3 regions of the Streptomyces sp. NPDC002776 genome follow, and region 1 is predicted to be linked to each of the others. Evidence: riboswitches for the same ligand, from Rfam matches in the RefSeq annotation. Region 1 holds a riboswitch; each other region holds the start of a gene.
The links. A riboswitch is a leader RNA that binds a small molecule or an ion and turns the genes downstream of it on or off. The one in region 1 is predicted to bind cyclic di-AMP.
Positions count from the first base shown of each region.

Region 2: it holds a riboswitch for cyclic di-AMP, as region 1 does, so the genes downstream of both, ACWD11_RS30165 (transglycosylase family protein) here and ACWD11_RS02345 (NlpC/P60 family protein) in region 1, are expected to answer to the same signal.
Region 3: it holds a riboswitch for cyclic di-AMP, as region 1 does, so the genes downstream of both, ACWD11_RS18885 (M23 family metallopeptidase) here and ACWD11_RS02345 (NlpC/P60 family protein) in region 1, are expected to answer to the same signal.

Region 1 is NZ_JBSFVG010000001.1:516,448-519,714, forward strand. Features, by position in the region: gene pcrA (DNA helicase PcrA) at 1-1,216, opposite strand, end outside; cyclic di-AMP (ydaO/yuaA leader) riboswitch at 1,568-1,721, shown strand; gene ACWD11_RS02345 (NlpC/P60 family protein) at 1,729-2,919, shown strand; gene ACWD11_RS02350 (tellurite resistance/C4-dicarboxylate transporter family protein) at 3,019-3,267, shown strand, end outside.
Region 2 is NZ_JBSFVG010000020.1:28,062-31,328, reverse strand. Features, by position in the region: gene eno (phosphopyruvate hydratase) at 1-313, opposite strand, end outside; gene ACWD11_RS30165 (transglycosylase family protein) at 614-1,312, opposite strand; cyclic di-AMP (ydaO/yuaA leader) riboswitch at 1,316-1,494, opposite strand; gene ACWD11_RS30160 (transglycosylase family protein) at 1,671-2,669, opposite strand; gene ACWD11_RS30155 (cytochrome P450 family protein) at 2,851-3,267, opposite strand, start outside.
Region 3 is NZ_JBSFVG010000008.1:274,335-277,601, reverse strand. Features, by position in the region: gene ACWD11_RS18890 (M16 family metallopeptidase) at 1-1,226, shown strand, start outside; cyclic di-AMP (ydaO/yuaA leader) riboswitch at 1,441-1,604, shown strand; gene ACWD11_RS18885 (M23 family metallopeptidase) at 1,617-2,381, shown strand; gene ACWD11_RS18880 (GntR family transcriptional regulator) at 2,570-3,253, shown strand.

The DNA of each region.
Region 1 (3,267 bases):
GCTCGGTGTCGGCGACATAGCCGGTGATGCGCGCGCCCGCGCCCGCGTTGGTCCACAGGTTCTTGGGGCGGCGGGATTCGTTGCGCTCGATGACGGCGTTGGCGGCGGTGAGGATCGTCTGGGTGGAGCGGTAGTTCTGCTCCAGCAGGATCGTCGTCGCGTCCGGGTAGTCCTCCTCGAACTGGAGGATGTTGCGGATGGTCGCGCCGCGGAAGGCGTAGATCGACTGGTCGGCGTCACCGACGACGCAGAGTTCGGCGGGCTGCAGGTCGTCCTCGCCGGGCGGTACGTCGACGGGGTGCTCGGCGGTGCCCACCAGCTCGCGCACGAGCGCGTACTGGGCGTGGTTGGTGTCCTGGTACTCGTCGACGAGGACGTGCCGGAAGCGGCGGCGGTAGTGCTCGGCGACGTCCGGGAAGGCGCGCAGCAGATGGACCGTCGTCATGATCAGGTCGTCGAAGTCCAGCGCGTTCGCCTCGCGCAGGCGGGACTGATAGAGCGCGTAGGCCTGGGCGAGGGTCTTCTCGAAGCCGTCGGAGGCCTGGGCGGCGAAGTCCTCCTCGTCGATCAGCTCGTTCTTCAGGTTCGAGATCTTGGCGCTGAAGGACTTCGGCGGGAAGCGCTTGGGGTCGAGGTCCAGGTCACGGCAGACCAGGGCCATCAGGCGCTTGGAGTCGGCGGCGTCGTAGATCGAGAAGGAGGAGGTGAAGCCGAGCTTCTTCGACTCGCGCCGCAGGATCCGCACGCACGCGCTGTGGAAGGTCATCACCCACATCGCGTTCGCCCGCGGGCCGACGAGCTGCTCCACGCGCTCCTTCATCTCGCCCGCGGCCTTGTTGGTGAAGGTGATCGCGAGGATCTGCCCGGGGTGCACGTTCCGCGCGGCGAGCAGATGGGCGATGCGGTGGGTGAGCACGCGCGTCTTGCCGGAGCCCGCGCCGGCCACGATGAGCAGCGGGGTGCCGGAGTGCACGACGGCCGCGCGCTGGTTCTCGTTCAGCCCCTCGATGAGCGCGGCCGCGTCGAGGGCCGGGCGCGGGGCGCCGTCGCGGTAGTAGGCGTCCCGGTCCGGGGGCACGTCGAACTTCCCGCCGAACAGATCGTCCGGAACCGACTCCGGAGCGTGATCGTCCTCGGGCGGCGGCGGGGGTTCCTCCGCATGGGCCCGAGGGGCCTGGAGGTCCGCCAGGAAGCTGTCGTCAAAGAGGCTGCTCATCGCTCTCCGAGTCTAGGGCTCCCCACTGACAGCCCGCCGCCGCCCTGAGAACATCCCCCGGATCGGCGGCCGGGGATCGTCGCGTCACGCCCGCCGGGCAGGGGGCCTTCACCCCCGTACACCTGCGGCGGAGACCTTGGTCACAGCGTCGGACGGGAGCCGGCCGACGGACAGGTCGCCGCAGATCCGGCCAGATCGATCACGACGGCCGATGCCCTGACCCAAGGTCACGAAAATGTATCGGGCATATCACCCATCAACCTTCACAGGCGCCACACGAGTTGGCTACCGTGCCGCACAGGCCGTACGACCCCCACCGGCGAACCTCGCCGGGCCGCGCGGCCTCCGCCGAGTCCGCTGCCGCCCAGGCAGCCGAGCCGGGGACCCACCGACATTGGGGTGAATCGACCCGACTCCCGCACGGGACACGGTCGTAGGGCAACCCTTCCTAACCACCCGCCCGAACCCGACAGCTAACTCGGTAGGCGGACCATTGGAAGGAGTCGCCTCCCTTGGCGTCGCACCGCAAGTCGCGTCCCGCGGGTACGCGCGTAGCAGGCATACGGACCCCCGCCCTTGCCACGGCCGCCCTCACCTCCGTGGCCCTGCTGTCCCAGACGGCCAACGCCAACCCGGCCACGGACGACAAGCCGAGCCTCGAAGAGGTCGAGAAGAAGGTCGACGACCTCTACCGGCAGGCGGAGACGGCGACCGAGAAGTACAACGCCGCCAAGGAGCGGACCACCAAGCAGCGCAAGCAGGTCGACACCCTTCTCGACGACGTCGCCGAGCGCACCCAGAAGCTCAACGACGCGCGGGAGGAACTCGGGTCCTTCGCCGCCGCCCAGTACCGCACCGGCGCCGCCGCCCCCGACACCGCGACCTTCCTGCTCGCCGATACCCCGCAGGACTACTTCGACCAGACCCAGCTGATGAGCCGGATGACCGGCCGCCAGAAGGAAGCGGTCGACGACTACATCACCGAGCAGTCGGCGACGATGAAGAAGCGCAAGGAGGCCACCGAGAGCCTCCAAACGCTGAACGAGTCGCAGACCGATCTGAAGACCGCCAAGTCCACGGTCCAGAAGAAGCTCGCCGACGCGCGGGAGCTGCTGTCGCAGCTGACGGCGGAGGAGAAGGCGCGGCTCGCCGCGATCGAGCGCAAGCGCCAGGAGGAGGCCGCGCGCAAGGCCGCCGAGCTGGCCGATCAGCAGGCGGCGGAGGAACAGCGCCGCGAGGAGGCCGCAAAGGCGGCGGCCCAGCAGCAGAGCGGCCCCTCCTCCGGTGCGACGGAGACCTCCACCGGCAGCACCGGTTCCGAGGCCACCGCGGACTCCTCCTACGCCACGAAGGCCGAGAAGGCGATCGCCTTCGCCCGCGCGCAGATCGGCAAGCCGTACGTCTGGGGCGCCACGGGCCCCGACTCCTACGACTGCTCGGGGCTGACCCAGGCCGCCTGGAACGCGGCGGGCATCTCCCTGCCGCGCACCACGTACGACCAGGTCGAGGCCGGCACGACGGTCTCCCTCGCCAACGCCCTCCCCGGTGACCTCGTCTTCTTCTACGACGACGTAACCCACGTGGGCATCTACATCGGCAACGGCATGATGATCCACGCCCCGAAGCCCGGCACGTACGTCCGCGAGGAGTCGGTCTACTACGACGGCGAGGGCTCGATCCACAGCGTGGTCCGGCCGGCCTGATCGACGCGGCACGCGCGCGGGGGTGATTCGGTGCCCCGTTTCCCCGCCCACGCGCGCGTGCCCCCTCGCCGGCCGCGCCGCGCTCCTTAGCATCGGCGCATGTCCGGCTCCCTCGCGCTCCGCTCACTTCGCGCCTGGTGGGCGCTGCGTCCTCCGGCGGCCGGGGCGGCGGTGATGGCGACCGGCATCGTGTCGGTCGGCCTGCACCTCACCGGGCACGAGATCCTCTCCCTGATCGCCCTGGCGGTGGGCTGCACGGCCTGGCTGGGCCTGGCCGGGGACTTCGTCGTACGGCTGCTGCGGCAGCCGCGGCGCTGGCGGGAGGAGGCCGGCACCCCCGCCGCGCTC
Region 2 (3,267 bases), on a different contig from region 1:
AGCCCTTGTTGTCGGTGGCGTCCAGGTCGAACATCGCCTGGTCGATCAGGCGCTGCTCGGTGGCGTCGTAGCCGACCAGCTCGGGGCCGATCTGCTCGATGACGGCGAGGACGGCCTTCTCGACACCCTTGCCGTGGTAGCGGTTGGGGTCACCGTCGCGGAGCTCGATGGCCTCGAAGGCGCCGGTGGAAGCGCCGGACGGAACGGCGGCACGACCCGTGCTGCCGTCGTCGAGGCCGACCTCGACCTCGACCGTGGGGTTGCCTCGGGAGTCCAGGATTTCCCGGGCTACGACGACGTCGATGGACGGCACGAGCATCTCCTTCTTGGGATGTGACGCTGGAAGTGCGGGGCACGTGAGCCTTGCGACTAGAGCCTATCCGCCTGCGGGACGTAGGCCAGCCGACCGACCGTCCCGTGGACAAGGACAGACGGTACCCATTGTTCGGCAGCGGAACAAAGGGACGGTGACATACCGGAAAAGAAAACCCCGCTCCGGTGCGTACGGGGGAACACGCACCGGAGCGGGGTGCTCGTGGGGACGGGGGTGGCCCGCACGAGGTCTTCAGTGTGAACCAGGCGTCTATGAGCGCGCTGTGGTTCGGCTACGGGACTACTTGAGGTGCAGCTGCTGACCGGGGTAGATCAGGTCGGCATCCGCCACGATGTCCTTGTTCAGCTTGAAGAGCTTCTCCCAGCCGCCCTTGACGTCGTTCTCCTCGGCGATGGTGCTGAGGGTGTCACCCGTGGCGACCTTGTACTCGCCGTCGCCCTTCTTGACCTTCTTGCCGGTCGGGGTGGTGACGGTCTTCTGCTTCTGCGCCGGACGCTCGGTCGAACGCGAGGCGGACTGCTCCTCGGTCGAGCGGGTGGAGGTCTCGGTGCCGCTCTCGGAGGAGGAGCCGGTGCTGGAGCCGGTGCCGGAGCCGCCCGTGTAGGCGGCGCTCGACAGGCCGGTGCCGCAGTGCGGCCAGGCGCCCTTGCCCTGACCGGCGAGCACCTTCTCGGCGATCTCGATCTGCTGGGCCTTGCTGGCCTGGTCGGCGGTGGAGGCGTACTGGGTGCCGCCGTACGCGGCCCAGGTGGAGGCCGAGAACTGCAGGCCGCCGTAGTAGCCGTTGCCGGTGTTGATGGACCAGTTGCCGCCGGACTCGCACTGGGCGACGGCGTCCCACTCGGCGGCGGTGGCGGCGGAGGCGTTGCCGGCCGCCATCAGCGGAGCGGCGACGGCGGCGCCGGTGACACCGGCGATGGCGATGGCGCGAGTGGCCTTGGACGGACGACGGTGCTTGCCCTTGCCGGAAAACAGCATGGTGGATCCCCTCACCGACGCCTGCGAGGTGAGCTGTCGGGTTCGGGCCGGTTGAGTTGCCCGGCCGTGCACCTCGCGGTGCGCGGCTTCACCCCAAGCCGGTTCCGGTGTCGAGTCGCCTCGACTGCCGGACCCGGCGCCTACCTTGGGTCCCCCGCTCCTGCCTGCGGCGCATGACGCGACGACTGTTCCCGTACGGCCGCTGGCAGGATTCGGCGTTGCGGCAGCCGGGGCTCGTGTTGACGAGCGGTCCCGACGGTAGACACGCGATCCGCCGAATTTCAAAGACGATCAGGGCTTCTGAGACTCATCCCACACTTTCGCCAAACCGGACATTCAGCGCGAAGCGTGACGTGAACTACCGCTGCTTTTCGCCCGGTTCGACCCCTACTTCAAGGGTCTGACCGGGGATGATGAGGTCCGGATCGGTGCCGACGGTCTCCTGGTTGGCGGCGTAGAGCCCGCGCCATCCGCCGTTCACGTCAAGGGAGTCGGCGATGCCGACGAGACTGTCGCCGGCCCGGACGACGTACGAGCCGTCCGACGCGCCTTCCTCGCCGCTGCGGCCGGCGCTCTCGTCGGCGGGTTCGCCGCGGTGGCGCCCGGTGCCGCTGGAGCCGGTGTCGGTGAGGGCGGAATCACCCTCGATCCGGCCGGAGTTGTCCGGGTTGTCCCGCCCGGGAGTGGCCGAGGACTCACTGTCGGCCTCCACGGAGGGGGCAGTATCGGAGGATTGTGACGACTCGACCGACTCGGCGGACTCCGTGGATTCGGAGGACTTGTCCGACTTGGTTGAGTTGTTCGAGTTGTCCGTGGCCTCGGTCGACGGGGAGGAGCTGGGCTCCGAATCCGCGGAATCGCCGTCGAGCGGGTCCAGCAGACCGGACGAATCAGATGAGCCGGAGGAGTTGGCGGACTCCGACGATTCGGGCGAAGCGGACTCATCCTCCGCGACGCCGGTGTCGATGTCGACCGAACCCGACTCGGTGTCGAGACCGGAGAGCGGGCCGCAGGTCGGCCAGGCGGCGAGGCCCTGGTCGGCGAGGATGCGCTCGGCGACGGCTATCTGCTGGGAGCGGCTGGCCTGGTCCGCGGAGGCGGCGTACCGCGTGCCGCCGTACCGCTCCCAGTTCTCCTGGGTGATCTGGAGGCCGCCGTAGTAGCCGTTGCCGCTGTCCTCGCTCCAGGAGGCACCGCTCTCGCACTCCGCGACCCGGTCCCAGGTGGTGCCCTCGGCCGCGCTGGCGCCCGAGGCGCCGAGGAGCGGGATGGCGATGGCGGAGCCGGTCACTCCGGCCGCGACGAGGAGAGCCGGGGCCTGGCGGGGGCGACGGTGACGACCGTTCCCGGAGAGCATGCGAGGGCCTTTCGAAGACAGCGGGGACCGGCGCGGCGCCGTTGACGCGAGGCGCCGCGCTGACGAGTGAACGTATCGGCAGACGATCACTTGTCACAAGTTAATGCCGCGCAGATCACGTGAAGATCACAGACTTGAGGGTGTGTCAGGTTTGACCTGACGGTCCGTCGAGGCGGCCGGCTCAGTCGCTCGGGGTGAACTCGACCGGGGTGAACTCGACCGGGAGGGTGCGCAGTCCGCGCATGATGAGGCCGCCGCGCCAGCGCAGCTCGTCCGGTTCCACCGCGAGCCGGAGGTCCGGGAGGCGGCGCAGGAGGGTGGCCAGTGCGGTCTGGCCCTCCAGGCGGGCGAGCGGGGCGCCGAGGCAGTAGTGGATGCCGTGGCCGTAGCCGAGGTGCTGGTTGTCGCGGCGGGAGAGGTCGAGCGTGTCGGGGTCGGCGAACCGCTCGGGGTCCCGGTCGGCGGCGGCGAGCACGACGAGGACCGGGTCGCCCGGGGCGATGTGCTGGCCCCCGACGGTGAGCGGCTGCGTGGCGAAGCGCCAGGTGGCGAGTTCTACGGGGCCGTCGTAGCGGAGGAGTTCCTCCACGCCGGTTTC
Region 3 (3,267 bases), on a different contig from region 1:
ACGCGCCCCTGGAGGCCGAGCCGGCCGGTCTGGACGGCGTCGCCACGGTCATGGCGCGGGCCTTCTCCGAGGGCACCGACAAGCACTCCGCCGAGGAGTTCGCCGCCGAGCTGGAGCGCTGCGGCGCCACCCTCGACGCGCACGCCGACCACCCCGGCGTCCGGCTCTCCCTCGAAGTGCCGGTCTCCCGCCTGCCCAAGGCGCTCGGGCTGCTCTCCGACGCCCTCAGGGCGCCCGCGTTCGCCGACAGCGAGGTCGAACGGCTGGTCCGCAACCGGCTGGACGAGATCCCGCACGAGCTGGCCAACCCCTCCCGGCGCGCCGCCAAGGAGCTGTCCCGGCAGCTCTTCCCGGCGACCTCGCGCATGTCCCGCCCGCGCCAGGGCACCGAGGAGACCGTCGCCGCCATCGACTCCGCGGCCGTACGCGCCTTCTACGAGCGCCATGTGCGCCCCGCCACGGCCACCGCCGTGGTCGTCGGCGACCTGACCGGCACCGACCTCGACGCGCTCCTCGCCGACACCCTCGGCTCCTGGACCGGCTCCGCCGCCGAACCCCGGCCGGTGCCCCCGGTCACCGCCGACGACACCGGCCGGGTCGTCATCGTGGACCGCCCCGGCGCCGTCCAGACGCAGCTGCTGATCGGCCGCGTCGGCCCCGACCGGCACGACCGCGTGTGGCCCGCGCAGGTCCTCGGCACCTACTGCCTCGGCGGCACCCTCACCTCCCGCCTGGACCGCGTTCTGCGGGAGGAGAAGGGTTACACCTACGGGGTGCGCTCCTTCGGGCAGGTGCTGCGCTCCACCCCCGACGGCACCGGCGCGGCGATGCTCGCCATCAGCGGCTCCGTCGACACCCCCAACACCGGTCCCGCGCTCGAGGACCTGTGGAGGGTGCTGCGCACCCTCGCCGAGGGCGGGCTCACCGACGCCGAGCGGGACGTCGCCGTACAGAACCTCGTCGGGGTGGCGCCGCTGAAGTACGAGACGGCCGCCGCCGTGGCGAGCACCCTGGCCGACCAAGTGGAGCAGCACCTGCCGGACGACTACCAGGCCACGCTCTACCGCCGGCTCGCCGAGACCGGCACCGTGGAGGCCACCGCGGCCGTCGTCAGCGCCTTCCCGGTGGACCGGCTGGTGACCGTGCTCGTCGGCGACGCGGCGCAGATCAAGAAGGCCGTCGAGCCCCTCGGAATCGGTGAAGTCACCGTCGTGACGGCCGAGTAGAGACACCCTCGGATGTGAACGTGCTGTCACGCGCGTGTGGGGCCCTGGTGACGGAAGCGTCACCAGGGCCCTTCCATGTCCGATTTGAGGGAGAGGTTGCCTGTCTGCTCTGTGGCGTGCGCTACAAAAACCGCGATCCGTTTGGGGATTGAAAGTTGCGGCGTTTAGCGTCATCCGGGCTGTTCGTCAGGCAGTGCGCCGCACCCGCGGCACCGGACAGTCATCGCCGAGTCCCCGTACGGCGCGAGCCAGGGGAGCCGGGGACCCATCGCAGTCCCTGGGGTGAATCGGACGCCCGCGCGTGAGCGAGGGGGTCCGTAGGAGACCTTCCTGCTCCGAACCCGTCAGCTAACCCGGTAGGCGAGAGGGAAGGAAAGGACCAGCCACTACATGGCGTTCACGCGCGCCACCGGGAAGCACCGACGTCCCAGCCGGATGCAGCGCACCACCGCCCGCGCGGCGGGTGTCGCGGCCCTCACCACCACCGGCGTCATCGGCACCCTCGCGAGCCCGGCGCTCGCCGCGGAGGCCGCGCCCGAGCAGACCGGTCTCACCCCCGTCATCACCATCGGCGACTCGGTCGCCCAGCAGATCGACGCCCAGGCCGCCGCCCAGCAGCAGGCCGCCGACGAGGCGGCGGCGAAGCAGGCGGCCGAGGAGGCCGCCCGCAAGAGGGCCGCCGAGGCGGCCGAGAAGGCCCGCGAGGCCAAGGAGCGCGCCGCCCGCGAGGCCGAGCGCAAGCGCCTGAACACCTTCGTCTCCCCGATCTCCGGCTCCTACGTCTCGACGAGCTACAAGGCCGGCGGCGCCGTCTGGTCCTCCGGCACCCACACCGGCGTCGACTTCCACGCCGCCACCGGCACCCCCGTCCGCTCGGTCGGCATGGGCACCGTCGTGGAGGCCGGCTGGGGCGGGGCGTACGGCAACCAGGTCGTCATCAAGATGCACGACGGCACGTACACCCAGTACGGGCACCTGTCGTCCGTCGGCGTCTCGGTCGGCCAGAGCGTCACCCCGGGCCAGCAGATAGGCGTCTCCGGCGCGACCGGCAACGTCACCGGGGCGCACCTGCACTTCGAGGCCCGCATGAGCGCGGAGTACGGCTCGGACATCGACCCGGTCGCCTACCTCCGCTCGCACGGCGTGAACATCTGACGGCACCCGCCCCGCGCTGCCCGGACCCCGGCTCACCGAGCCGGGGTTTTGGCGTTTGCGACCCCCCGCTGTCCAAAAAATATGCATGGATTCCGTCCCCCCTTCGGAAATTCCGGCTCATTGGAATAGAGTCACTGAACACACGTCAGTTGTCGACGTTTCACGGGGATTAAAGCGGAGGTCGGGTCATGCGTATTCCGGCGCACTCGGTATGCACGGCGATCCGGGACGACATCGTCGCCGGTGTCTACGAGCGCGGCAGCCGACTCACCGAGGAACTGCTCGCGCGCCGCTACGGCGTCTCGCGCGTCCCCGTCCGGGAGGCCCTGCGCACGCTGGAGGCGGAGGGCTTCGTGGTGACCCGGCGGCACGCGGGCGCGTGCGTCGCGGAACCGACCGAGCAGGAGGCCGCCGACCTGCTGGAGATGCGCTCGCTGCTGGAGCCGCTCGGCGCCGCCCGGGCTGCCCAGCGGCGCACCGAGGCACATCTGAAGGTGCTGCGCGGCCTGGTGCGGCTCGGTCAGGAGCGGGCCAGGCGGGGCAACAGCGAGGATCTGCGCTCCCTGGGCGGCTGGTTCCACGAGACGCTCGCCCAGGCCTCCGGCAGCCCCGCCCTGACCTCGATGCTGACCCAGCTGCGGCACAAGATCGCCTGGATGTACTCGGTGGAGGCGTCGGCCGCCCCCGTGGACGCCTGGGCGGAGCACGGGGCGATCGTGGACGCGGTGGCCCGCGGCGACAGCGAACGCGCGCGGGCGATCACGGCCGTGCACACCGAGCGCTCCAGCGGCACGCACCGACTGCGGTTCCCCGCCGGGGAGCGTGTGAGGAATTCGCAACATCCCGTAAACATGTCGGGCCTCCGGCATTAACATGCGCGCCGTAT